DNA from 3 places in the Desulfatibacillum aliphaticivorans DSM 15576 genome. Region 3 is predicted to be linked to each of the others. Evidence: predicted binding sites of a transcription regulator. Region 3 holds the regulator's gene; each other region holds the start of a gene.
What was found. Region 3 encodes sigma-54, which starts transcription at its own class of promoters, with help from an activator protein. Its sites were predicted from a motif close to TNTGGCACANTTTCTGCTNT; they were not measured.

Region 1: the regulator sigma-54 is predicted to act here: its motif matches at 2,239-2,258, upstream of glnD ([protein-PII] uridylyltransferase).
Region 2: the regulator sigma-54 is predicted to act here: its motif matches at 4,896-4,915, upstream of G491_RS36575 (type IV pilin protein).

The regions. Positions count from the first base shown of each region.
Region 1 is NZ_KE386982.1:318,144-325,978, forward strand. It holds gene G491_RS0127575 (DegT/DnrJ/EryC1/StrS family aminotransferase) at 8-1,171, opposite strand; gene G491_RS0127580 (phosphoribosylaminoimidazolecarboxamide formyltransferase) at 1,327-2,010, shown strand; gene glnD ([protein-PII] uridylyltransferase) at 2,325-5,006, shown strand; gene G491_RS0127590 (ammonium transporter) at 5,028-6,245, shown strand; gene G491_RS0127595 (P-II family nitrogen regulator) at 6,297-6,635, shown strand; gene glnA (type I glutamate--ammonia ligase) at 6,750-7,835, shown strand, end outside.
Region 2 is NZ_AUCT01000027.1:32,028-39,862, forward strand. It holds gene G491_RS34340 (ExeA family protein) at 1-378, shown strand, start outside; gene G491_RS0121005 (GspE/PulE family protein) at 380-2,092, shown strand; gene G491_RS0121010 (type II secretion system F family protein) at 2,115-3,335, shown strand; gene G491_RS0121015 (sigma-54 interaction domain-containing protein) at 3,684-4,739, shown strand; gene G491_RS36575 (type IV pilin protein) at 5,001-5,402, shown strand; gene G491_RS0121025 (hypothetical protein) at 5,474-7,567, opposite strand; gene G491_RS0121030 (lysylphosphatidylglycerol synthase transmembrane domain-containing protein) at 7,628-7,835, opposite strand, start outside.
Region 3 is NZ_AUCT01000001.1:20,400-29,389, forward strand. It holds partial or broken gene tnpA (IS200/IS605 family transposase) at 1-274, shown strand, start outside; tRNA gene G491_RS0100095 (tRNA-Leu) at 467-552, opposite strand; gene secG (preprotein translocase subunit SecG) at 564-1,013, opposite strand; gene tpiA (triose-phosphate isomerase) at 1,072-1,833, opposite strand; gene gap (type I glyceraldehyde-3-phosphate dehydrogenase) at 1,833-2,852, opposite strand; gene rimI (ribosomal protein S18-alanine N-acetyltransferase) at 2,752-3,324, opposite strand; gene G491_RS0100120 (PTS sugar transporter subunit IIA) at 3,326-3,745, opposite strand; gene rapZ (RNase adapter RapZ) at 3,990-4,853, opposite strand; gene G491_RS0100130 (PTS sugar transporter subunit IIA) at 4,856-5,314, opposite strand; gene hpf (ribosome hibernation-promoting factor, HPF/YfiA family) at 5,340-5,882, opposite strand; gene rpoN (RNA polymerase factor sigma-54) at 6,076-7,536, opposite strand; gene lptB (LPS export ABC transporter ATP-binding protein) at 7,629-8,351, opposite strand; gene G491_RS0100150 (LptA/OstA family protein) at 8,355-8,963, opposite strand; gene lptC (LPS export ABC transporter periplasmic protein LptC) at 8,965-8,990, opposite strand, start outside.

The DNA.
Region 1 (7,835 bases), on a different contig from region 3:
GTCAATACTATTTTACCCCAAAAGACAAAATGGCCTTGGCGACGGCTTCCTGATCCTCCTCGCTGATATAGGGGTGCATGGGCAGGGAGAAGACCCTGGCGGCGCAATCGTCGCTCACGGGAAAGTCCCCCTTGGCGTATCCTAAATCCGCAAAGGCGTCCTGCCGGTGCAAGGGCTTGGGATAGTACACGGCCGTGGGAACGCCTTGCTCCTGAAGATGCTTCAAAAGCTGGTCCCTCCACTCGGGTTTTGCAGCCTTGAGGGTGTATTGGGCCCACGCGCTTTGATTCCCCTCCTCAACAAAGGGAGTGACGACCTTGTCCGACCCGGCCAGCAGGCTGTTATACCGTTCGGCGGCCTTTTGGCGCAGGTCCAGCTCTTCGGGGAAGATAGAGAATTTGCTGATGAGCACGGCCGCCTGGAACGAGTCAATGCGGCCGTTGATTCCAATGCGCACGTTGTCGTACCGGTCGTCGCCCTGGCCGTGCATGCGCAGGGAGCGCATAATCTTGTCCAGTTCCTCATCGTCCGTGAAGCACATGCCGCCGTCGCCGTAGCATCCCAGGGGCTTGGCCGGAAAAAAGGAGGTGCAGGCGACGTCGCCGAAGGAGCAGGCTCTTTTCCCGTTTTGCAGACCGCCAAAGGATTGGGCTGCATCTTCGACTACAAACAACCCGTGCTTTTCGGCGATTGCCTCGATGCGTGCATAATCCGCAACCTGCCCGAACAGGTCCACGGCGATAATCCCCTTGGGCTTGGGGAGATTGTCCGTCTTGGGCAGGGGGAGGTCTCCGGCGCCGGACTCCATGGCCAGGATGGTTTTTTCCAGGGCTGCGGGATCCATGTTGAAGGTCTTGGGATCGATATCCACAAAGACCGGCACGGCGTTCAACAGGCTGACCACTTCCGCTGTGGCGATGAAGGTGAAAGGCGTGGTCAAAATGGCGTCTCCGGGGCCGATTCCTTTGGCCAGCAGGGCCAAGAGGAGAGCGTCCGTTCCCGAGGCGCACCCCAGCCCGTATTTGGCGCCGGAGAAATTAGCCAGACTTTCTTCAATTTCGTCGATTTCAGGCCCCATCACGTAGCGGCCGTGATCCAAAATAACTTTCAACCGGGCCTCTATGTCCTCCCGGATTCTTGCTTGTTGCGCTTTTAAGTCTATGAATTGCATACCATCTCCCTTGGGTGCAGGTTATTATGAATTCATAGATGTCACAGTCCGGCGCGCAGGGTCAAGGCTAAACGAACAAAGCAGATTGACGGGATGCGAAAAAGCCGGTATTGTTCTCATATAACTAATGAAAATAACCTTTATGGGAGGATGATATGGCAGTAAATGTAGTGGACCGGGCCGACGACCCCGTACAAATCAAGCATGTGCTCATGAGCGTCTCCGACAAGACGGGCCTGGAAACCTTTGTTCCCGGCCTGCTGGAGGCCTGTCCGGGGGTGAAGATTTTCTCCACCGGAGGAACTTATAATAAAATTGCAGAAATCCTGGGCGACAAAGCCAAAGGCTGCCTGGAAGCCGTTTCCGACTATACCGGCCAGCCCGAAACCCAGGGCGGCCTGGTTAAAACCCTGGATTTCAAGATTTATCTGGGCCTTTTGACCGAGACCTATAACGACTCCCACCAGTCCGACCTGAAGCGCACCAACGGCGTGCCCATCGACATGGTGGTGGTCAACCTCTATCCCTTCCGGGAAACCATCGCCCAGCCCAAGGTCACCCCGGAAATGGCCCGGGGCCAGATCGACATCGGCGGCCCCTGCATGATCCGGGCGTCCGCCAAGAATTTTCTCCGGGTGTCCTCCGTGGTGGACCCGGACGACTACCCCATGATTCTGGACGAACTCAAGGCCAACAGCGGCTCCACAACCATGCGCACCCGCTACCGTTTGGCCCGCAAGGCTTTCCGTCATACGGCCTCTTACGACAAGGCCATTGCAGACTATCTGCAGGAAACGCCTTTTGACAATGCACGGCCTTGTTACAAATTTGAAGATTAGCTTTTGATAAAAATTCGCTTTGGAGGGGGAGTCCGGCTTTGACAGGTCCGGCTCCCCTTTTTTATGGCCCGCTGGGTCTAAAAATGGGAATATTTCCCGAGCAGCAGCACAAAAATGTATTTTTTATAGGAGTGAAAATACAAAAATGTACTATCATGTGATATAATTGCTTTTGGTTTAGAAGATGTAACTATTTAGATATAAATAAAAAAATACTCATTTATCCATTGTGGCACGTCCTTTGCTCTATATGCAGGTCAGTTGAAACGTAAGCTAAAATAAACGAATCAAAACACCGGCCCCCAAAAGGACGTATGAATAACCCTGACGCCATTACGAATCTGACCAAAAGCCTGGAAAAACTCCTAACCCTGGACGAGCCCCGGGAGTTGGACAATCTCCATGCCAGGGCTGTCGCAATTGACGATTATTTTCGGGCCACCTTTGAAAACAGCTCTGTAGGCCCCCGCATGCGGGTGGATAAAAATCCCTACGCCCTCATTGCGCTGGGAGGGTACGGCCGCCGGGAGCAGTGCATCGGCTCCGACGTAGACATCTTATTTTTATTTGAAAAGAAAATGCCGGACCAGGCCACGGAGCTGGTCCAGGAAGCCATTTATCCTCTGTGGGACCTGGGCATGGATGTGGGGCACGCCACCCGCACCCTGAAGGAATGCATCAGCCTGTCCTCCAAGGATTTTGACGTCCTGACGCCCCTGCTGGACGCCCGCTTCATCTGCGGCATGTCGCCTTTGTACACCCGGATGATGGAGATGGTCCACGACAAGGTGTTGAAAGGCAAGACCCGGACCGCCTTTTTAAAGTGGCTGGCCTCCACCAAACAGGACCGCCACGACCGCTATGGAGATTCCAGCTATCTTCTGGAGCCCAACCTGAAGGAAGGGCGGGGGGGCTTGCGGGACTATCACGCCATGTTGTGGATCGGCAGGATCGCCCACGGCGTTCGGGACCCCCGGGACCTGGAATACCTGGGCCTTCTGTCCCACGACGAATACGCCACCCTGACCCAGGCCCTGGATTTTATCTGGAAGGTGAGGAACCATCTGCACCACATCGCCAAGCGCAAGTGCGACCAGCTTTTCTTTGAGTATCAGCCGCTGGTGGCTCAGGCGCTGGGATTCGGCGGCGACCAGGATCTTCAGGGAATCGAGCAGTTTTTGAAGACCCTGCACCGGGCCATGGAGCAGGTCAAGCAGCGCCACAAGATGTTCATGCTTTCGGCTTTGCCCAGGAGCAGGCCGGGCAGACCTTTCAAGGCCGTTCGACCCACCAAGACTCCCGGCATTATCGTGGAAAAAGGCGCCATGGTTTTTGAGGACCCCAGCGCCCTGGCCAAGGATCCTGCGCTGCTTATGGAAATTTTTGCGGAAAGCGCCCGGGAAAGCCTTCCTTTGAGCCTGGACGCCAACCGCCTTGTGCGGGACTTCGCCCAGGTGGTGGACGACTCCTTCCGGAGCGATCCCCGGGTTGTGAAGGCCTTTGAAAAGGTCCTTTCCACGCCCGCGCCTGATTTTAATCCCATGGAGGAGATGTTCGCCACGCGGTTTATCACGGCCTTCATTCCCGAGATGGGCGCCATCATGGATCGGATTCAGTACACGCATTACCACGTGTTTCCGGTGGACAAGCACTCCATCAAGGCTCTGCAGATCGTCAAGTCCTTCGCCTCCCGGGTGGAGGATCGCAGGAACCATGACCTGTACAACGCGCTGTATCAGGAAGTCCCCAACAAAAAGACCCTGCACTGGGCCGTTTTGCTGCACGACGTTGGCAAGGGCAGCCCGGATGGCGGCCATTCCGGCAGGGGCGCCAGAACCGCCCGTCAGATTTTAAGCCGCATGGGCTACGGCGAGGCCATGATCCAGGACGTGGAATTCTTGATCAGGGAGCATCTGCTGCTGGCCAAGACAGCCACCCGCCGCGACCTGCACGACGAAAACACCTCCCTTGCCTGCGCCAGGAAGGTCAAGGACCCCGACCGCCTGAAAATGCTCTTTCTGCTTACGGTTGCGGACTCCCAGGCCACAGGCCCCAAGGCGTGGAACGACTGGACCTCCGTGCTTCTTCAAAGTTTGTTCATCAAGACGCACCACATTCTGACCAACGGGGAACTGGCCACGGAAGAAGCCACCCGGATGGTCAAGGACAAGAGGAAGCAAGTGCTGGCCGCCGCGCCGGAAAGCATGAAGCGGGAATGGTACAACCTGTTTACGCTCATGTCCCCAAGGTATTTGCAGTACACCCAGCCCAAGGAGATAGTGGATCACATCCGGCTTTACGAAAGATTGCAGGGTGCGGACGCAGTCATAGAAGCCGCTCCCTCCCGGGACGCCAATCTGCGCACCGTCACGGTGTGCGCCAAGGACCGCCCCGGCTTGTTTTCCAAGATCGCCGGCGTATTGACCCTTAATAATTTGAATATTTTTGACGCGCAGATCTTCACATGGCGCAACCATACGGCCATGGATATTTTCCAGGTCTCGCCGCCTCTGGATTCCTTGTTTGAAAAACGCACCTGGCAACGGGTGGAGAGGGATCTGGGCAAAGTGCTTTCCGGTGAAATGGATTTGAGCAAGGCCCTGGAGGACAAACCCGTAGCAAAAAGCGATGACAACAGCGCCAGCGCTTTGCGCCGGGAACGGGTTTCCGTGGACAACGACAGCTCCGGGTTTTTCACCATTGTAGAGGTGATCGCCTACGACCAGTTGGGGCTCTTGTACAAGATTACGGATGCACTGTACCGCTGCGGTTTGGATATCTGGGTCGCAAAGATTGCAACCAAGGCGGATCAGGTGGTGGACGTTTTTTACGTGCGCGACTTTGATGGACAAAAAGTTGATTCTCCGGAAAGCGTGGATGCCATTAAGCAAACCGTTTTGGAAACGCTGCACGGGGAGCGGAATAACAAGGGCGTTAAGCCCGCAGGCCTGGGCGAGACTGGGGACGAATCCAGTCCATTGAATCCAATCCATTAATAAATATAAGGAGAGACTTAAATGAATTCCGGCGACATTGCATGGATGTTATGCGCATCCGCCATGGTTCTTTTTATGACGCCAGGACTGGCGATATTTTACGGAGGCCTGGTCAGGTCCAAGAACGTACTTGGAACTATCATGCACAGCTTTATCATAATGGGCGTGGTTTCCATCATGTGGGTTCTCTACGGCTACACAATGGCCTTCGGCCCGGACCTGGGGGGCGGACTTTTAGGCGGCGCAAAATACCTGGGGCTCAGCGGCGTGGGCGCGGACATTGGTCCCTACTCCGACACCATTCCGCACATTTTGTTTTGCGCTTTTCAACTTATGTTCGCCGTAATCACCCCCGCGCTCATCACCGGGGCTTTCGCCGAACGCATGAAGTTTTCCGCGTTTTTGGCTTTTACGATCCTGTGGACCACCTTGGTCTACTTCCCGGTTTGCCACTGGGTGTGGGGCGATGGCGGATGGCTGGGCGCCATGGGCGCTTTGGATTTCGCCGGCGGCACGGTCATTCACATCAATTCGGGCGCCGCAGCTCTGGTTTGCGCCCTGTTCCTTGGCAAACGCAAGGGGTACGGCACCGATCAGATGCATCCCCACAATCTGCCCCTGACCATTTTCGGAGCCGGCGTGCTGTGGTTCGGTTGGTTCGGATTCAATGCAGGCAGCGCTCTGGCGGCCGACGGAACCGCTTCCATGGCCCTGTTCGTGACCCAGGTTGCAGCCGGAACCGGCGCTGTGCTGTGGATCATCGCAGAATGGATTTACCAGGGCAAACCCACGACGTTGGGCGCGGCTTCCGGAGCCGTGGCCGGTCTGGTCGCCATTACCCCGGCAGCCGGATTTGTCGGCCCGGTCGCCTCTATCATAATTGGAGGCGTTGCGGGAGTTTTGTGCTACGGCGCTGTTGTTATGAAGGGCAAGCTGGGTTATGACGACGCCCTGGACGTTGTGGGCATCCATGGCGTGGGCGGCCTGTGGGGCGCTTTGGCCACCGGCCTTTTCGCAGCCGAAGTTTACGGCGGCGTGAACGGCCTTTTTTACGGAAATGCGAACCAATTTGTTATCCAGGGCATCGGCGCGGTGGCAGCCATAGCCTACTCCCTCATTTTGACCGCAATCATCCTTAAGGTGTTGGACGCCGTACTGGGACTTCGGGTTGATGATGAAGAAGAATACCAAGGCCTGGACGTCTCCCAGCACAGTGAGGTAGGATACCGTATCGTTTAAACAAGTTGGACGGATATATACAACAGACCGAATTAACCCAAGGAGGAAAGCATGAAAAAAATCGAGGCCATAATCAAGCCCTTCAAGGTGGATGATATCAAGGAAGCCTTGAATGAGATCGGCATCAAGGGAATGACCCTGACCGAAGTCAAGGGTTACGGGCGCCAGAAAGGGCATAAGGAAATTTACCGCGGCGCTGAGTACGTGGTGGATTTTATCCCCAAGGTTCGGATTGAAGTGGTGGTGGAAGACGAGCAGGCCGAACAAGTGGTCGGCACCATTCGCGAAGCCGCCAACACCGGAAAAATCGGCGACGGCAAGATTTTCGTCATTCCCGTGGAAGACGTGGTTCGGGTGCGCACCGGTGAAAGAGGCCCCGAAGCCGTATAAAGCCCGTGCCGTAAAAAATGCGGCGGCAGGCCAATATAAACAGTTTACATCAGCACATGCATATTATACGAAAGCGCGCGGCTTAAGCCGTATAAACAAACAAGGAGGAACACCATGACACCCAAGGAAGTATTAGAGTTTGCAAAAGAACAAGGCGCAAAGGAAGTTGATATCCGTTTTATGGACTACCCCGGCCTTTGGCAGCATTTCAGCGTACCCCTTTGCGAGCTCTCCGAAGATAGCTTTGAAGAAGGCTTTGGCTTTGACGGCTCCAGCATCCGCGGCTGGCAGCCCATTAACGCCAGCGACATGCTGGTCGTGCCCGACGCCTCCACCGCTTTGATGGATCCCTTCTTCGCCAGCCCCACTCTGGTTCTCATTGGCGACATCAAGGACCCCATCACCGGCGAACCTTACTCCAGGGATCCCCGCAACGTGGCCAAGAAAGCCGAAGCATACCTGAAGAGCACCGGCATCGGCGACACCGCTTTCATCGGCCCCGAAGCTGAATTCTTCATCTTCGACAACGTGCAGTTTGAATCCGCCGCCAATGTGAGCTACTACGAAGTGGACTCCGTGGAAGGCATCTGGAACACCGCCCGTCCCGAAGAGCCCAACCTGGGCTACAAGCCCCGCCACAAACAAGGCTACTTTCCCGTACCGCCCATGGACAAGTTCCAGGACCTGCGCTCCGAGATGATGTTGACCCTGGAGCAGTTGGGCATCGCCGTGGAATGCCAGCATCACGAAGTGGCCACCGCGGGCCAGGCTGAAATCGACATGCGCTTTGCTCCCTTGCTGAAAATGTCCGACCAGCTCATGTGGTTCAAATACGTCCTGAAAAACGTGGCTTACAAGGCCGGACACACCGTGACCTTCATGCCCAAGCCCCTTTACGGCGACAATGGCACCGGCATGCACACCCACGTCAGCATCTGGAAAGACGGCCAGCCCCTGTTCGCAGGCGACAAGTACGCCGGCGTTTCCGATATCGCCCTGTACGCCATCGGCGGCATCCTGAAGCATTGCAAGGCTCTGTGCGCTTTCACCAACCCCACCACCAACTCCTACAAGAGACTGGTGCCCGGGTACGAAGCCCCCGTGAACCTGGCTTACTCCAGCCGGAACCGCTCCGCGTCCGTGCGCATCCCCATGTACTCCTCTTCGCCCAAGGCCAAGAGAATCGAGTTCCGTACGCCC
Region 2 (7,835 bases), on a different contig from region 3:
GTAGCGGCGCCGGCGGCCGCCAAACCCGAACCGGCGGTTTTTCCGGCCGGTCTGGTCAGTATGTGGGGAGGGCGTTTTACCGATTACTCCCAGATAATTTTTTGGTTCGATAAGGAAGTTGCTTTTGAAGGGCCGGCGCTCCATTCCCGGGAAGCGGAATTCCGCTTTTTTAACGCCGTGAGCAAGGTGGCTTCCTATAGGGAATACTCCAGTTTTCCAGGCTGGGTGATGTTGAAAAAGAGGGATGGAGACGTCCAGGCGCGCATCGGATTGCCTGCCAATCTGGAAGGAATCGAACACTTTGTGGAACATGATCCTTTTCGCATAATCGTCAACTTATATCATTACCAACAGCCCCGTGTAGAGGATAAGAGCTGAGATGAGAATCAGAAAAAGACTGGGCGAGCTACTGGTTGAGGGGGGGCTTTTAACCGACGAACAACTGAAGGACGCCCTGGCCCAGCACAAAAAGTCCGGCATGAAACTTGGCAAGTTCCTGGTGCAGCGCGGCATCGTGCGGGAAGACGCCATGATCGACGCGGTGGCCTCCCAGTTGAAAATCGACCGGTACAGGGCCGACAAATACCCGGTGAACGCCGAGTTGGCCTCGGTCATCCCCATGGACATGGCCCAGAGGAATCAGTTGGTCCCCCTTGCCAAAAAGCCCCACCTGCTGACCGTCGGCATGACGGACCCCATGGACATTGAAAGCCTGGACGCCATCGAAATTTACACCAACACCGAGGTCGAGGCCGTCATTTGTACGGAACGGGAGCTGACTCAGCTGATTAGCAGCCTGTACGGCTTTTCCTCTTTAGCCGACGGCATGGAAGAAGTGCAGGGCCTGGAAATGGGGCCGGAATCCCAGGTTCAGGAAGAATCTGCGGATACGGAAATCGAAGTGCAGTCCCTGGCCGGCATGGTGGACGAAGCCCCGGTCGTCAGGCTGGTGAACTCCATTCTGTCCCAGGCCATCCGGGAGGGGGCCTCGGATGTGCACATAGGACCCGAGAAGACTTACTCCCACGTTCGTTACCGCATTGACGGGAAATTGCACGAGGTGCCTGCGCCTCCCAAATCCCTGCTTATGCCAGTGATTTCGCGCATCAAGATTCTCAGCAACATGGACATTGCAACCACCCGCATTCCCCAGGACGGCAGGTTCACCCTGAAAATGGAGAATCGCGAGATCAATGTCCGCGCCTCCACCGTGCCCACCATCTACGGAGAAAATCTGGTTCTCAGGCTTTTGGACATGAGCAGCGGCATCTATTCCCTGCACGAGTTGGGCATGAACAAGGATGACCGCGCCAAGATTGAGAGCGTTATCGTCAAGCCCTACGGGATGATTCTTTCCACCGGCCCCACGGGCAGCGGTAAAAGCACCAGTCTTTACGCCATTCTCCAGGCATTGAACAAGCCGGACATCAACATCATCACCGTGGAAGACCCGGTGGAATACCGCCTGGAAAAAATCAAGCAGATCCAGCTGAACCGCAAGGCGGGCATGACCTTCGCCAGCGGTTTGCGGGCCATCCTGCGCCAGGACCCTGACGTCATCATGGTCGGCGAAATCCGGGACGGCGAAACCGCCTCCATCGCGGTCCAGGCCGCCCTCACCGGCCACAGGGTGTTGTCCACCCTGCACACCAACGACTCGGCCGGCGCCGTCACCCGTTTGGTGGACATGGGCATCGAGCCCTTCCTGGTCTCCTCGGTGCTTTTGGTATCCTTCGCTCAGCGCCTGGTGCGCACCGTTTGCACGGGCTGCCAGGAGAGCTACATCCCCACCGAAGAAAGTCTGGCGGCCTGGGGGCTTTCCCAGGCGGACGTGGCGGGAGTGGACTTCAAAAGGGGCAAGGGCTGCGCCATGTGCATGCAAACCGGCTTCAAGGGCAGGACCGGCATTTTCGAGGTTTTGAAAAACGACGAGGCCATTCAGGATTTGATTTCCAGGCGGGATTCGTCCCAGGAAATCGCCCGGTCGGCCAGGTCCGCGGGCAAGATGCGTTTTTTAAAGGAAGACGCCCTGGACAAGGTGTTTGCAGGAAGAACCACCCTGGAAGAAGCGGCCTCTGCAGTTATGACTTAAGAACAAGGCGACAGGAAGCATCATGGCGACATACAATTACACGGCGATGAATGAAGTGGGAACCAAGGTGTCAGGCACGCTGGAGGCGGAGACCTCCGACGGCGCCCGGCGGATTTTGAGCTCCCGAGGCTTCATTCCCACCAAGGTCACCAAAACCCGTGGAGAGGAGAAAGCGCAAAAGGAAAGCCTGGGCGACAGGCTGAGCAGGGTGGGGTCTCGGGACATCATCCTGTTCACCAAGCAATTCGCCACCATGCTGAGGGCGGGCATTCCCATCATTGATCTTTTTCAGGTTGCGGAGTCGCAAACCGAAAATCCCAAGCTAAAAAGGGTTATCGCGCAGATTTCCAAGGACATCCAGGAGGGCGCCAGCCTCCATCAGGCCATGAAAAAGCATCCCTCCGTGTTTTCTCCCTTGTACTTGAGCATGATGCGCGCCGGCGAAACCAGCGGGGCTCTGCCCCAGATTTTGGAGCGCTTGATATACATCATCGACCATGAGGAAAAGGTCAAAAAGGACATCCGGGGCGCCATGATTTATCCGGCGCTGGTAACCATTGTTCTAACGGGGGCCTTCTTTCTTTTGGAAATCAAGGTGGTGCCTGTTTTTGCCAAAATGTTCAGTAGGGCGAATATCGAATTACCCTTGCCCACAAAAATTTGTATAAACATATACACTTTTTTAGCCACGTATTGGCCTTTTTTAATCGGCGCTTTTGCCTTGCTGGCGGTAGCCTTGTATTTCTACTTAAGGACCGAGCAAGGGAAATATACTTTTAATAAAATTGTACTCCAACTGCCTATCTTCGGAGACTTGTTCACAAAAGCGGCCATGTCGCGGTTTGCGAGCATCTTCGCTATATTGCAGTCCAGCGGGGTGACCGTATTGGATTCGTTCACTATCTTGTCCGGAACCATTGGGAGTGCAGCCATGTCCCGGCAGTTTGACGGCATCCGTCAAAGGTTGGAACAGGGGCGGGGCATCTCGGAGCCGCTAAGGGAGGCAGAGTTCTTCACCCCCATGGTCATTAATATGGTGGCCATTGGCGAAGAGTCAGGAAACCTGGAGGAGATGCTTCAAGTGATTTCCGACCACTACGACGATGAGGTGGAGTACGCTGTAAAGGCCCTGTCAGAAGCCATTGTACCAATTTTGACAATAGCATTAGCAGCGGTTGTCGGTTTTTTTGCCTTAGCCATTTTTTTGCCTATGTGGGATATGACAAAGATGGTGAAAAGATAGGACGCGGTTTTTCTTTCAAGATTTTTGTAGGCATTTTATATTTAACTTTTTCCGGGAAAAATGAAAAAGTCCCTATACCATATTAAGTTATATATAATTATTCCTCTAATTTTTTCAGGAATTTCTCTCCTGTCATTTATTGTGGCCTACAGAACTACGCACGCCTATCTATTGACAGGAGTAGACCCTGTTCCCCCCCTCCTATTGTGGGGAGTTCTCTTATGGGCTGGAACTTTTGTTTGCGGCCTGATTATGATCAGAGTGATTTTGGGTCCTGTGGAGCAATTTGTCGTCGAGGCTGAAAGCCTGGGGGTTGGTCTTCCAAAAAGCTCAAAAGATGGCGAAGCCTTGGGAAAGGACGAAATGGCCCGGTATACAACGGTTTTCAGGCAGGTAAGCGAGGTTTTGAATCGCGTGGAGGCCAGGAAGCTATTCCCTGAAATCGTGGCCCAAAGCAAAGCCATGCGCCAGGTTCTTTCCCAGATAAAACGGGTGGCCCCGACCGACTCCACTGTTTTGATAACAGGGGAAAGCGGAACCGGCAAGGAACTGGTCGCCGACAGCATTCACAGGCACAGCCAGCGTAATGGAAGGCGTTTCGTGAAAATCAACTGCGCCGCCATCCCTGAAACCCTGCTGGAAAGCGAATTGTTCGGGTATGAGAAAGGCGCTTTTACAGGAGCGGAGGCCCGCAAGCCCGGGAAGTTTGAACAAGCCAACGGCGGCACGGTTTTTCTGGACGAAATCGGGGACATGCCCCTGGAAACCCAGGCGAAAATTTTAAGGGTCCTGGAGGAAAAGGAAGTGGACAGGCTTGGGGGGATGCGCCCCGTCCCCGTGGATGTACGGGTTGTCGCCGCCACCAATAGAAATATTCAGGAAATGGTCGATAATAATGAATTTCGGGAGGACCTGTTTTTTCGTTTGAATGTCTTTCCCATCCAATTGCCGCCCTTACGGGAGCGGCCGGAGGACATTCCTTTTTTGGTGGAGGCCTTTTTATCGCATTCCGATAAAGAGGCCTCGGTGTCTCCCCAGGCCATGCACATTTTATGCGCCCATCCATGGCACGGCAACGTGAGGGAGTTAAGAAACGTTGTTGAAAGCGCCCTGCTGTACAGCCAAAAAATCGTGGAGCCTGAACATCTGCCTCCGGCCCTTTCCGGCAGCATGGCGATCCCGACGCCTGTCGGGGTGTTTATTTCCGGGGAGGAGGAATCCCTGGACTTGGATTATCGGCTGCAGGAGTTGGAAAAAGGGATTTTGGTGGAGGCCTTAAAGCGATCGGACGGAGTGCAGGCTCAGGCCGCCCGTTTGTTGGGAATCAAGGAGAGGAGTCTTTGGCATCGGGTGAAGAAGTACGGAATTGATGTTTCCCAAATTCGCCGCCACACGCGCCAATAGTCCTTCATTTTTTGGTGGATAACCCTACAAAAAATGGAGATACGGCTTTTTAAAGGGTTTTTGACGAGAGTTTAATAATGAAATTTTTGCATATAACTATTTGTAAATTTTTCTAATAGTGTGCGTTAATTGTAAATTAACTATTATTTAGGGAAAAATGGCGCAGTATTTGCTTTATAGGACGGTAAAACCGAAGCACAGGCTCTTAAATATAACGCATGTTCCAAAAACTGAAACACTAAACAGGAAAGGAGTAGGGCCATGTTGAACAAATGGAAGAAAAAAGTCAGAGGCCAAGAGGGCTTCACCCTCATCGAAATCATCGCGGTTCTGGTCATCCTGGGCATCCTGGCCGCCGTGGCCGTGCCCAAGTACTTTGATTTGCAAGAGGATGCTGCAAAGGGTGCCGCGGAAGGCGCAGTGGCTGAAGGGATTTCCAGAATCAACCAGCACTTCGGCGAAGCAATTTTAGGGGGATCCACAGTTGGTGAAGTGACGTATGACAGCACCACTCTGGGGACAGATGCAGGTGATTTTGATCTTTCATATTCTGGTGGGGATGCCAATGGAGCAGGTCCGATTGTTGTGACTGCAACCGGCAACACTGGTCCGGTCGACGGATACACCGCATCAGCCTCTGTTCCCCGTCCGGGAAGCGTATAATTTGTTATGAGCAAAACTTAGGGCCATGGGCGTACTCACCGCCCATGGCCATTTTTGCCATACTATTTCTTTTAGGTTTTTCTTTCGATTACTGCCCTTGTGACGTTCATAATGGTTGCGAAGTCAGGATGATAAATCCGCACTGCCGACTGCGCTTCAATCTCCCGGAATGTTTCCGAGAACTTAAGGTTCTTTTGCAATTCCAGAAGAACAGTAACGCCAAACTCTGCAAGAACAAAGTCATCCATTTTGTTCCCCAATTCGATCAACGCCAAGATGGGGTCCACATGGTTTGGCATGCACCTGTGGGCGCATTTGTAAATATTGACGGCCAGGAAGGTTCTCCCCTGCTTCTTCATGCACTCCGCCATGATGAGGTAGGGATAAATCTGGTCAGGGGCTAGCATGGCTGCACTGGTTGCATTTGACAAGGCAGCTTGAAATTGCCCAGACTTAAATTGGATTTTCGCCTTAAGACAAAGGAGTTCATGATCGCGAGGTGCTAAGCAAAGGCCCATTTCTACCCATTTCATGGCCTGAGTCTCTTCACCTATCCACAACCATGAAAATGCTATTTGCTGGTGTATTAGAGGTGAGTCAGGTCGAAGGGCGTAAGCAGCTGAAAAAAAGGCTTTGGCGACCAAAGGATCTTTTTGATGAAACAATTCTATTATTCCAATATTATAAAGAATCCTTCCTCGAATATTGTTGTTGTCATAACGGTCCAAATGCAGGGCACGGGTGTTTAGTTGCATTGCAGACTCTGCCTTGCCGTCTTTCCATAACCATTTTGCCAGATTCATCGCAGGGACGCTGAGCCCGGGAGATTTTTGAACATTGTCCTCCCAGAACGCTATATTATTATCAAAAACTCTGTTGCGCATACGCGCTGTATGCCCGTTTGAGATCAAAACTGCGGTAACCAAGGCCATTGCGAGGAACAGAATCTCTTTCCTATCCGTGACTATTTTTAGCATGGCGAAAAGAAAAACAAATAGTGGGAGAAATAAAAATATGGAAGGAATGTAATTCCTATGTTCGAAAACTATTTCTATAGGGAGAAAGGTGCTTTCGATCACGTGGTTGAACAAAAAGAAGAGGATGCAAAAACTGACCAGAGGCATTTTTTTAATGAATGCACATGCTGAAAAAAAAAATCCCGCGATTATCAGTAAACTCCAGAGTGTGGAAATAGGATCCAGTAGCGATGTGGAGTGAGGGACGTCGTACAAAAAGGTCATCTTACTTGAGGTTGGATACAGCAGCAATCCGAAATACAGCATCATGACCCTTGGTTGGGTTATCAGCCTTTCCCACATGGTGAACGGACGGAATGAGTAATCCAGCAGTATCTTGAAAGGATTGTTCAGCAGGAAAGCCGTTAGTGCTCCCAAGGCGCAAATCCAGAAAGTCCATCTTGCAAACTTGATGATGTGTTCTTTGGTTGCCCCTTGAATCAGGATCAGTTCCAACAAGGCCAAAGAGGGCGCCAGCAATACCGCGTTTTCTTTGGAGGCCACGGCGCAAAGGCCGGAAATCCCGCACCCGACAAACCATCCCCATTTTACTTTCCCGCTGGAAAATCGTCCTTTAAGGTAGAAATACATGGCCGCAATGTAAAACATGCCGGCCATGGAGGTCATGCGTTGCACAATGTAGGTGACGGAGGTGACCTGGATGGGATGAATCGCCCAGAACACAGCGGTCAACAAGGCGAGAGGGTGGGAGAGGTCCCCGTATTTGTCCCGCAGCATGGGGAGGTTGAGCATGGCGTGGATAAACAAAAACAAAAAGCAGGCAGCCAGGTAATGGACGCCCAGATTGAAGACATGAAATCCTGTCACATCCAAGCCGCCTGTATAATAGTTCAAGGCGAAGGACAAAAAGGCCAAAGGCCTCCATAACCTGAATTCCCCTGTGCCTTCATCCCTGAACGGATCAGTCAGGGATTCAAAGTCCAACCGTTCCATACGAATATATTCATTATTAACGATTCTAGGATTATCGTCAAAAACAAACACCCCATGAAAGGAATTGGAATAAATAATGATCAATATAAAAAACAGAGAGATAAAGGCGAACGCGTAACGTCCTGAATTCGGGCTTTGCGGCCACCATTTTATATTTAGATCAAAGGATTTGGATAGTGCATTTTCTTGATTCATTTCCAGGAGGTTCACTCCTTTCCTTTATGTTTGGATCTTATCTGGAATTGGCGCGATGGGCTAATGCGGATGCCTTTTTTCAAGTAATTGTGAAACAAGCCAGAATCCCCCTCCCAGGGCGGCTTCCGTGCAGGTGTCGATCAAGCGCATGCCGATGGCTGCGGCGATCACCACCGGCTGCGGGATGATGACCGGCAAAATCAGAAAGATAATCCCCTCCCGGACGCCTATGCCGGCGGGCGCGAACAGCGCCGCCATCCCAATAAGC
Region 3 (8,990 bases):
CCAAAGGGGTGGTGAGCAAGGATCATGTACACATTTTTGTGTCCGCGCCCCCTACACTGGCTCCCAGTGAGATAAGACGAAGGATAAAAGGGCGAAGCGCAACAAAGTTGTTTGAAGAGTTTCCCCATTTGAAAAAGCGGTATTGAGGTCGGCATTTTTGGGTGCGGGGATATTTTGTGTTATCGCGGGCCAAGTTACCGATGAAATGATCAAGAATTATCTGGAGCATCATTTTGAACCCAATCCCGATGATAATTTCAAATTAGAAAGCTAACGACGGGTCTGCGACCCGTATCCGTGCTTTCAGCACTTAAAAAAAAATCCTCCTACTTTTAGCCAGTGGTCGTTTAGTTTATGTATATTTACTTGTAGCTACAACCTCTATCCCTGAAATGAATATCAAATATTTTACATAAAAAAATAGCTTATTTAGTATTAAGCTGAAGTCACCCCTGATATGACGATTTGGTGCCGAAGGCCGGACTTGAACCGGCACGGGCGTGGCCCACTACCCCCTCAAGATAGCGTGTCTACCAATTCCACCACTTCGGCAAGTATGTCTTTTATTCGGCTGCAGGAGCCGGTGTTGCTTCCGCTGCAGGCGCGGCCGGCGCCTCCTCAGCGGTTGCCGCTGCAGCTTCCGACGCGGGAGCGGCTTCTTCCGCCGCCTGGGCTGCAGCATCTGCTTCAGCCTTCAAGTCATCCACAACAACGTCTGTGGGCATTGCCTGATCCATCTCCTCCTGGGTGATGGGCTCGGGCGCAACCGCTCTTCTTTCCATGGCGCTGTCGGACGGAATCGCCAGGAACAAGGAAGTGCACATGAACAAAACCGCAGCCACCGTGGTGCCTTTGCTCAGGAAGCCTGCGGGGCCTGAACTGCCGAACACGGTCTGGCTGCTTCCTCCGCCAAAGGCGGCGCCCATGTCGGCTCCTTTGCCTGTTTGCAGAAGAACAATCAGGATGAGCGCAATACAAACAACAATGTGGATCACGGTAACGAGTATCGTCATGATTTCCTTTTCCGCCATTTATACGGATTGGCGGCCTTCCTTTGGTTTTGCGGCCGTTTTATTGGAACTTGACTATTTGCGAGAAAGTCTCAGGATCCAAGCTGGCGCCGCCGACCAGTCCTCCGTCAATATCCGGCTTGCTCATCAACTGGGCGATGTTGGCCGGTTTGACGCTCCCCCCATACAATATGCGTGTGGATTTGGCAAGATCTTTTCCTAACAATTCAGCCAAAACCTTGCGGATAAATGCATGGGCTTCCTGGGCTTGATCATCGGTTGCGGTTTTGCCGGTGCCGATGGCCCAGACAGGCTCATAGGCGACCACCAAGGCGTCCTCCCCCGAGCCGGGAAAAATGTCTTTTAGACCGTCTTTGAGCTGTTTGTCAAGCACATTCAGCGTTTTTTCCTGATCTCTTTCCTCTTCCGTCTCGCCGATGCACAAAACAGCCTTCAAACCCGCCTCCAGAGCGGCCTTGATCTTCTTATTCACGGTTTCGTCGGTCTCGCCGAAATACTGGCGCCGTTCCGAGTGGCCGATGATCACGTGGGAGCACCCCGCAGCCTTGAGCATAGGGCCGGAGAGTTCGCCCGTATAGGCGCCTTCGGTCTCCCAGTGCATATTCTGGGCGCCCAGGGCGACGGCGCTTCCCTCCAGGGCTTGCGCTACGGGAACCAGACAGGCGAAGGTGGGGGCGATCATCACGTCCACGCCTTCTACGCCCTTGACCAGTTCAGCCAGGGCGGCCGCGTCGCGGGCGGCCTCCTGGGGAGTCTTGAACATTTTCCAGTTTCCGGCGATAAGCGGCGTTCTGGCGTCCATTAGCATGCCTCCGGCAAGGATTTACCTACCATTTCAGCAAGATCGGCTACGCGGTTGGCGTATCCCCATTCGTTATCGTACCAGGAGCACACCTTTACCATGTCGTCGATGACGTAGGTCAGGCCGGAGTCGAACGTAGAGGAAGCCGGGCAGGTGACGAGGTCCGTGGAGACCAGGGGCAGGTCGTCGGAATAATCCAGGATGCCCTTGAGTTCGCCTTCGGCGGCCTTTTTCATGACTTCGTTGACTGCTTCCACGGAGCCCGGGGCTTTTTCCACGTTCACCACCAGGTCCACAATGGAGACGTCCGGGGTGGGGACGCGAATGGCGAAGCCGTTCAGCTTGCCTTCCAGTTCGGGGATGACCAGAGCCACGGCCTTGGCGGCGCCCGTCGTGGTGGGGATCATGGACAGGGCCGCGGAGCGGGCCCTGCGGAGATCCTTATGAGGAGCGTCCAGCAGCCTCTGGTCCGAGGTGTAGGCGTGGGTGGTGGTCATAAGGCCCTTTTTGATGCCGAAATTCTCCATGAGCACCTTGGCCACGGGGGCCAGGCAGTTGGTGGTGCAGGAAGCATTGGAGATAATATCGTGCTTGGCCGGGTCGTATTCGTTCTGGTTCACGCCCAGGACGATGGTCACGTCGGGTTCTTTGGCCGGAGCGGAAATGATGACTTTCTTGGCGCCGGCTTTCAGGTGTTTGGCTGCATTTTCACGGTCCCGGAACAGACCGGTGCACTCGCAGGCGATGTCCACGCCGTAGTGTTCCCAAGGCAGAAGCGCCGGATCCTTGACTGTGGATACGGGAATGACTTTTCCGTCCACTTCAATGCTGGCGTCTCCGGCTTTCACTTCGCAGTCCAGTTTGCCGTGGGTGGAGTCGTATTTCAACAGGTGGGCCAGGGTTTTGGTATCCATCAAGTCATTGATCGCCGCCACTTCCAGGGAAGGATGGGCCAATGCAGCCCGAAAAAGAAGACGTCCTATCCGCCCAAAGCCGTTGATTGCAATTTTCGTGGTCATAATGCCTCCTTGGGATTTTTTTTTGCATCACCAGGGCAGCCTCCCTGGTTTCCGGATAATAGTTAGGCCGTTTGCCGCAGCAGGCGAATCCCGCCTTTTCATATAAAGCCGCGGCGGCGGCGTTGGATTCTCTCACCTCCAGGAGGGCGGTTTCCGCGCCCAGGGCCGAAGCCATGGCGCAGACGGCCTCCAGAATCCACAAGCCAACTCCCCTGCCCCGGAACTCCGGAGCCACCGCAATGCGCATCAGATGCATTTCATCCATCAAAATGCGGATGCAGCAATACGCAATAATATCGCCGTCCGCATGGTCACCCTGGAGCTTGGCCGCCACGCATCGGGCGTCGGGGAGCTTCAACTCACTCTCAAAATAGGGGCGGGGCCAGGGGAACAGGAAACAGTCCCCGTCAACCCGGCATATTTCATCTAAATCCGCCGGGTCCATCGCCTCCAGGGTTATGGAACAATTCATATTAGCCGGTTTTGTTGCCCTTTAATATACCGCTCGCCAGGCAAATGCTCTTCTTGCCGTACGCCTCAACTTCCTGGGCCAGCTCCCTGATGTGTTTGCCCTCTTTTTGCCGGGTCTTGACGGCCCTCAGGAGAACGGGAAGATTGACTCCGGACATGACTTCCACACGTCCTTCCTCCAGGAAGGAATAACTCAGGTTGGAAGGAGTTCCCCCGAACATGTCCGTCAGGATGAGGACTCCCTCGTTTTGATTGACGTTTTTGATGGCCTTGGCGATATCATCCCGCAGCTTGGTTGCGGATTCCTTCAAATTGATGGAAACCGCCTGGGCGGACTCGATGGGCGCCCCTAGGACGAACTCTCCGGCGGAGAGCAGGGCGTCGCCAAGTTGGGAGTGGGTTACAACAACAATACCGATCATGATTACTAAGGTTTCCTAAGTGTTTTTCGGCGCCGGGGCGGCGTCGGGCCGCTCCGGTTTGCGTCTTAAAGGACGCAGGATGCCCCGCGATTGCTCGCGGTTTGATTAAGGTTTAAGCCGGAAAAAGGTAACTATACGGCGCCAAGCAAAGGCTTTGCAAGACCCAATTCCGGCGGGGCCTAAAAAATAAACAGGCCCGGACGGGCCAGAACATTTTCACGTATCGGACTAAAAAGCAAGGACTTTACCGTTCAATATCCCGGTGCGAAAGGGATACATTCGAGAAAAGACCCTTTAAATGCTCATAAACTATGCCGGCCACGGACACCGACCGATGCTTTCCGCCCGTGCATCCAACGGCCACGGTCAGGTAGGCTTTCCCCTCTTTTTGGTACCGGGGCGCCAAAAAATCCAGCAGGTCGATAAACTTTTTCAGGAACTCCTGGGTCACGGGCTTTTCCAGCACAAACTCCTGCACAGGGGCTTGCAGTCCGGTCAAATTCTTTAATTCCGGCACAAAATAAGGATTGGGCAAAAACCTGACGTCCATGACGAGGTCGGCGCCCCGCGGAATGCCGTATTTGAACCCGAACGAAAGCACGCTGATCTGGATCGACTTTCTTTCGTTTTTTTGGGCGCCCATCTCTTGAATCATGGCTTTAAGCTGGTGGACGTTCAAATTGGACGAGTCCACCACCCGGTGAGCGATGCTGCGCAACGGCTCCAAAACCTGCTTTTCCAGGCGAATGCCCTCAAGGAGCCCTTTGTCCTTGGACAGGGGATGCTGGCGCCGGGTTTCCGAGTATCGCCGAATCAAGGTGTCTTCGTCCGATTCCAGAAAAATGATTTCAAAGGCGTAGCCCTGGTCTTCCAGATCCTTGAAAACGTTTTCAAAACGGGAGACAAAGCCTTTTTCCCGCAGATCCATAACAAAGGCGAATCGCGTCACCTCGGACACGGTTTGGTTCTGCAATTCCAGAAACTTGGGCAGCAAGGCCACGGGCAGGTTGTCGACGCAAAAGAATCCCGCATCCTCAAGGGCCGCCAGGGCCGTGCTTTTACCGGACCCGGACAGACCCGTGATGATGACGATTTTAAGGCGTTCCACGATTAGAACTCCTGATCCACTTCTCCGATGGCTTGAGCGACCTCCTGGGGGGAGTCGCAACCCATCAAGCGTTTGCGGAACTCTTCGTTACGTAAAAGCCGTGAAATCTGAGCCAGCATGGTGAGATGCAGCCCGGCGGAGTCCGTCGGGACCGCCAAAAGGAAGAAAATATTGGTGGGTTTTCCGTCGATGGATTCAAAATCCACCCCCTGCCGGCTGATGCCGAAACCCAGATGGAGTTTGCTCAACTCCCTCATTTTACCGTGGGGAATGCCGATTCCGTTCCCCACGCCGGTGCTTCCCAGGCGCTCTCTATCCAGCAGCACCCGGACCATATCCTCAACCTTGACCCCGGCGGCTTGGGCCACCGGGGCTGCCAGTTCCTCTATAATCCCCTTCTTATCCCGGGCCTGCAGATCGCACAGCATGCACTCGGGAGTGATGTTATCAAGAATTTTCATAAATTAAATCGCTTCGCAACCTATTCTACATCATGGGCTCGATGAGGCCCAGGTTGTTTCCTCTTCTCCGGTAAAGCACGTTTACCTGGCCTGTTTTTGCGTTAGTGAACACCATAAACTGATTGTCCACCAACTCCATTTGCAGTACGGCTTCTTCCACATCCATGGGTTTGTAATCGATGGTTTCCACACGGATGGTTGTCTCTAGAGGTTCGTCGTCCGATTCCAAAGCGCTAATGGCGCCCTCCTCTCTCAGGCGGGCCTTGCCCCGGGACGCGTCCCGGCGCTTTCGGACTTTTTGCTTTCCCTTTTTAATTTGTTTTTCCAGCTTATCCAATACCTTGTCTATGGAGGTATACATGTCGCCGGTCTCTTCCTTTCCATTTATCGTGAGCCGGTCGCCCGCCACATTGATTTCCGCAATGTGGCGATGCTTCTCCACAGTCAATACCACGTTTGCCTCGGCCGGATTGTCCAGGTACTTGTCAAACCTGTCCAATTTTTCGCTAGCATAATCTCTCAAAGCGTCGGAGGGATCCAGGTTTTTAAAAGTAACCGATGTGTGCATAGGAACAACCTCCCTTATTTCGGTTGCGCGGGCTTAGCCCGCTTGTTGTACCAGCCGGCCTTGTTCCTGACCGGCTTCAAAGTAAACCCTTTTAAGCAAGGATTTGGGGCATTTGGCCGATGCCTGTTAAATGGTTGAATTAGATTTCTTTAGACTCCTTTTCAAAGGGACAACTAGGTTAACAAATTCGCCGTCAGGCCAGTTTCTTGCGCTTGCTGGAAGGAAGAATCCCCAGCATCTCGCGGTATTTGGCTACTGTACGGCGGGCGATCTGAATATTGTTATCCTCCAGCATGGAGGCTATCTTGTCGTCGGAATACGGCTTTTTCGGATTTTCGCCCTTGATGATCTGCAAAATCCGCTCTTTCACGCTGGCCGAAGCAATGGCGCCGCCGTTCACCCTATTGATGGAGCTGTTGAAAAAGTATTTCAGTTCGAAAATCCCCTGGGGCGTGTGGGCGTACTTATTGGTGGTGACCCGGCTGATGGTGGACTCATGCATCTCGATGTCCTCGGCCACGTCCCGCAGCACCATGGGCTTTAGGTGGGCGATGCCCTTTTCCAAAAACGGCCTTTGGAATTTCACGATGCTTTCCATGACCTTATAGATGGTGCGCTGCCTTTGGTGGATGCTTCGGATAAGCCAGGCCGCGGACCGCAGCTTGCCCTGGACGTAATTTTTCGTCTCTTCGGGCAGATTGGCTTCTTTTTGCAGAGCCTGCTTGTAAAAGTTGCTCACATGCAGCTTGGGCAGGCCGTCGTCGTTCAGGACGATTTCAAAATTGTCCCCGACCTTATATACGAAAATATCGGGTACAATGTAATGCGGCTCTTCGTCGGAAAACTGGCGGCCCGGCTTGGGCTCCAGACCCATGATAAGGCGGACGGCGGCAAGCACGTCGTCCATGGAGATGCGCAAGGCCGAAGCAATGGCCTTGTAGTTTTTATTTTGCAGGTGATTGAGGTAATTGCAGACAATCTGCTCCAGCACCGGATCTTTGATCTGAAGGTGGCGAATCTGGATCATGAGGCATTCGCTCAGATTGCGTGCGCACACGCCCACCGGATCCAGGGTATGCATTTGCTCCAGGACCTTTTCCACCAGTTCGGGCTCTTCTCCCATGGCCAGGGCGATTTCCTCAACCGTGGCGTCCAGGTATCCGTCTTTGTTCAGGTTGCCGATAATCATCTCTCCGACTTCCTGGTCTTTGGAATCGGAAAACTTCAACATGAGCTGCCACAAAAGATGCTCGGACAAGGATTCCTTACGCGCTATGAAGCTCTCGTATTTGGGCGCCTCCCTTTCTTCGCTTTCAAACACCGCAGGCCCGGGAGCGCTGTATTCGTCCATGTAGTTGGACCAATCCACGTCATCCGGCGTGCGTTCTTCTATGACCACTTCCTTTTCTTCGGGCGGAGCCGCCTCTTTGGCGGCCAAATCCATGGGGTCGTCTCTTCTGTTGTCCCCCATATCTTCGTCAGCCCCCCCGGACTCGTCCCCCTCTTCAATGGCGGCGTTCTGCTCCATCTCCTGCTGGATAACGTCCAATAACTCCAAATGGGACAATTGCAGCAGCTTGATCGCCATCTGCAACTGGGGCGTCATGATGAGTTGTTGGGCCAGACGCAGTTGCTGTCGTAGTTCCAGTGCCATTATTATCCTGACTGCCTGATTATTATGCTAATTTTTTTTTCTCGGGGGATGTGACGAGCTTCATCCCGTGCATGTTCTATGCCAAAAGACTATCACAGAGTGAATCCCTCGCCAAGATAAAAACGCTTGGCCACCTCGCTGGAGGCGATTTTTTCCGGCGAACCCGATTCAATCACGGCGCCATGATTTAAAATATAAGCAGTATCGCAAACTTTTAAAGTCTCTCTGACGCTGTGATCCGAAATTAAAACCCCGATCCCACGCTCCGTCAAATGCTTAATGATATTCGATATGTCAATGACGGCCAAGGGGTCTATGCCGGCGAAAGGCTCATCCAAAAGCATGAACAAAGGCTCTGTGGCCAAGGCCCGGGCGATTTCCAGCCGCCTTCTTTCACCGCCGGACAAAAGATAGGCCTTCCGGTCCGCAAGACGGCTGATTCCCAGCTCGTCCATGAGCCCGGCGGCCTTTTTCTCCCGGCCGGACCGGGATAACCTGCCCACCTCCAGGATGGCCATGATGTTGTCCCGCACGCTCAACTTGCCGAACACCGAGCTTTCCTGGGGAAGGTAGCCCAGGCCCTTTCGGGCCCGCACGTACATGGGATCGTCCGTCAGATCCCGCCCGTCCAGAAGAACCTTGCCTCCGTCAGCCTGAATCATGCCCACAGCCATATAAAAGGTGGTGGTCTTGCCGGCGCCGTTGGGGCCCAGCAGCCCGGTCACGGCGCCGCTGGCCACCTCCATGGTCACATGATCCACGGTCATCTTGTTATTGTAGACCTTCACCAGGTCTTCCAAAAGCAAGGTCGCCATGCGCTATTCGCCTTCCTTGGCCGGTTTATCCTTGTTTTCCTCGGATTTTTCCGGAAAAAACTCCGCCTGCACCCCGCCTTCAAAGGTCAACAGGCCGTCCTTGCTTCGGGTGATGATTTCGCCGCTTACCGTGTTTTTTCCCGAAACCACTTTGGCGGGACCGCCGGTCAGCACCAAATCGCCCGTCTTCTGCAAATACAGAGCCTCGTCCGAATGGGAGGTGAAAGCCTCGTTGACAATCTCCACGTTCCCCAGGGCCTGGATTTTTTTCAAGGATTGGGAGGCGGGAAGGCCGCTTTGGACATCGTTTTGCTCCTTTTCCCCCACGTACCAAATTGTCAACTCATTGGCTTTGATGGTGGTCTTGCCTTGCGTCGCGACCACATCCATGGAAAACCAGGCCTTATTCTCTTCCTGATTGGTCACCAGTTTCTGCGCCTTTATTTTGATCGGCCCTTTGGACAGGTCGAACCCGGCCAAAGCCGCCTGATCCGGAGTTTGGGCGCTATTGTCGGCCCACAAAGGCCCCAGGGAGCAGACACAGGCAAAAACGGTAAGCAGAAAAATCTTAATAATGCTTGGCAACAAGCGTTTGTGATTGATGTTCGACATATCAGGAGCCTCCAAGGATAGCGACTA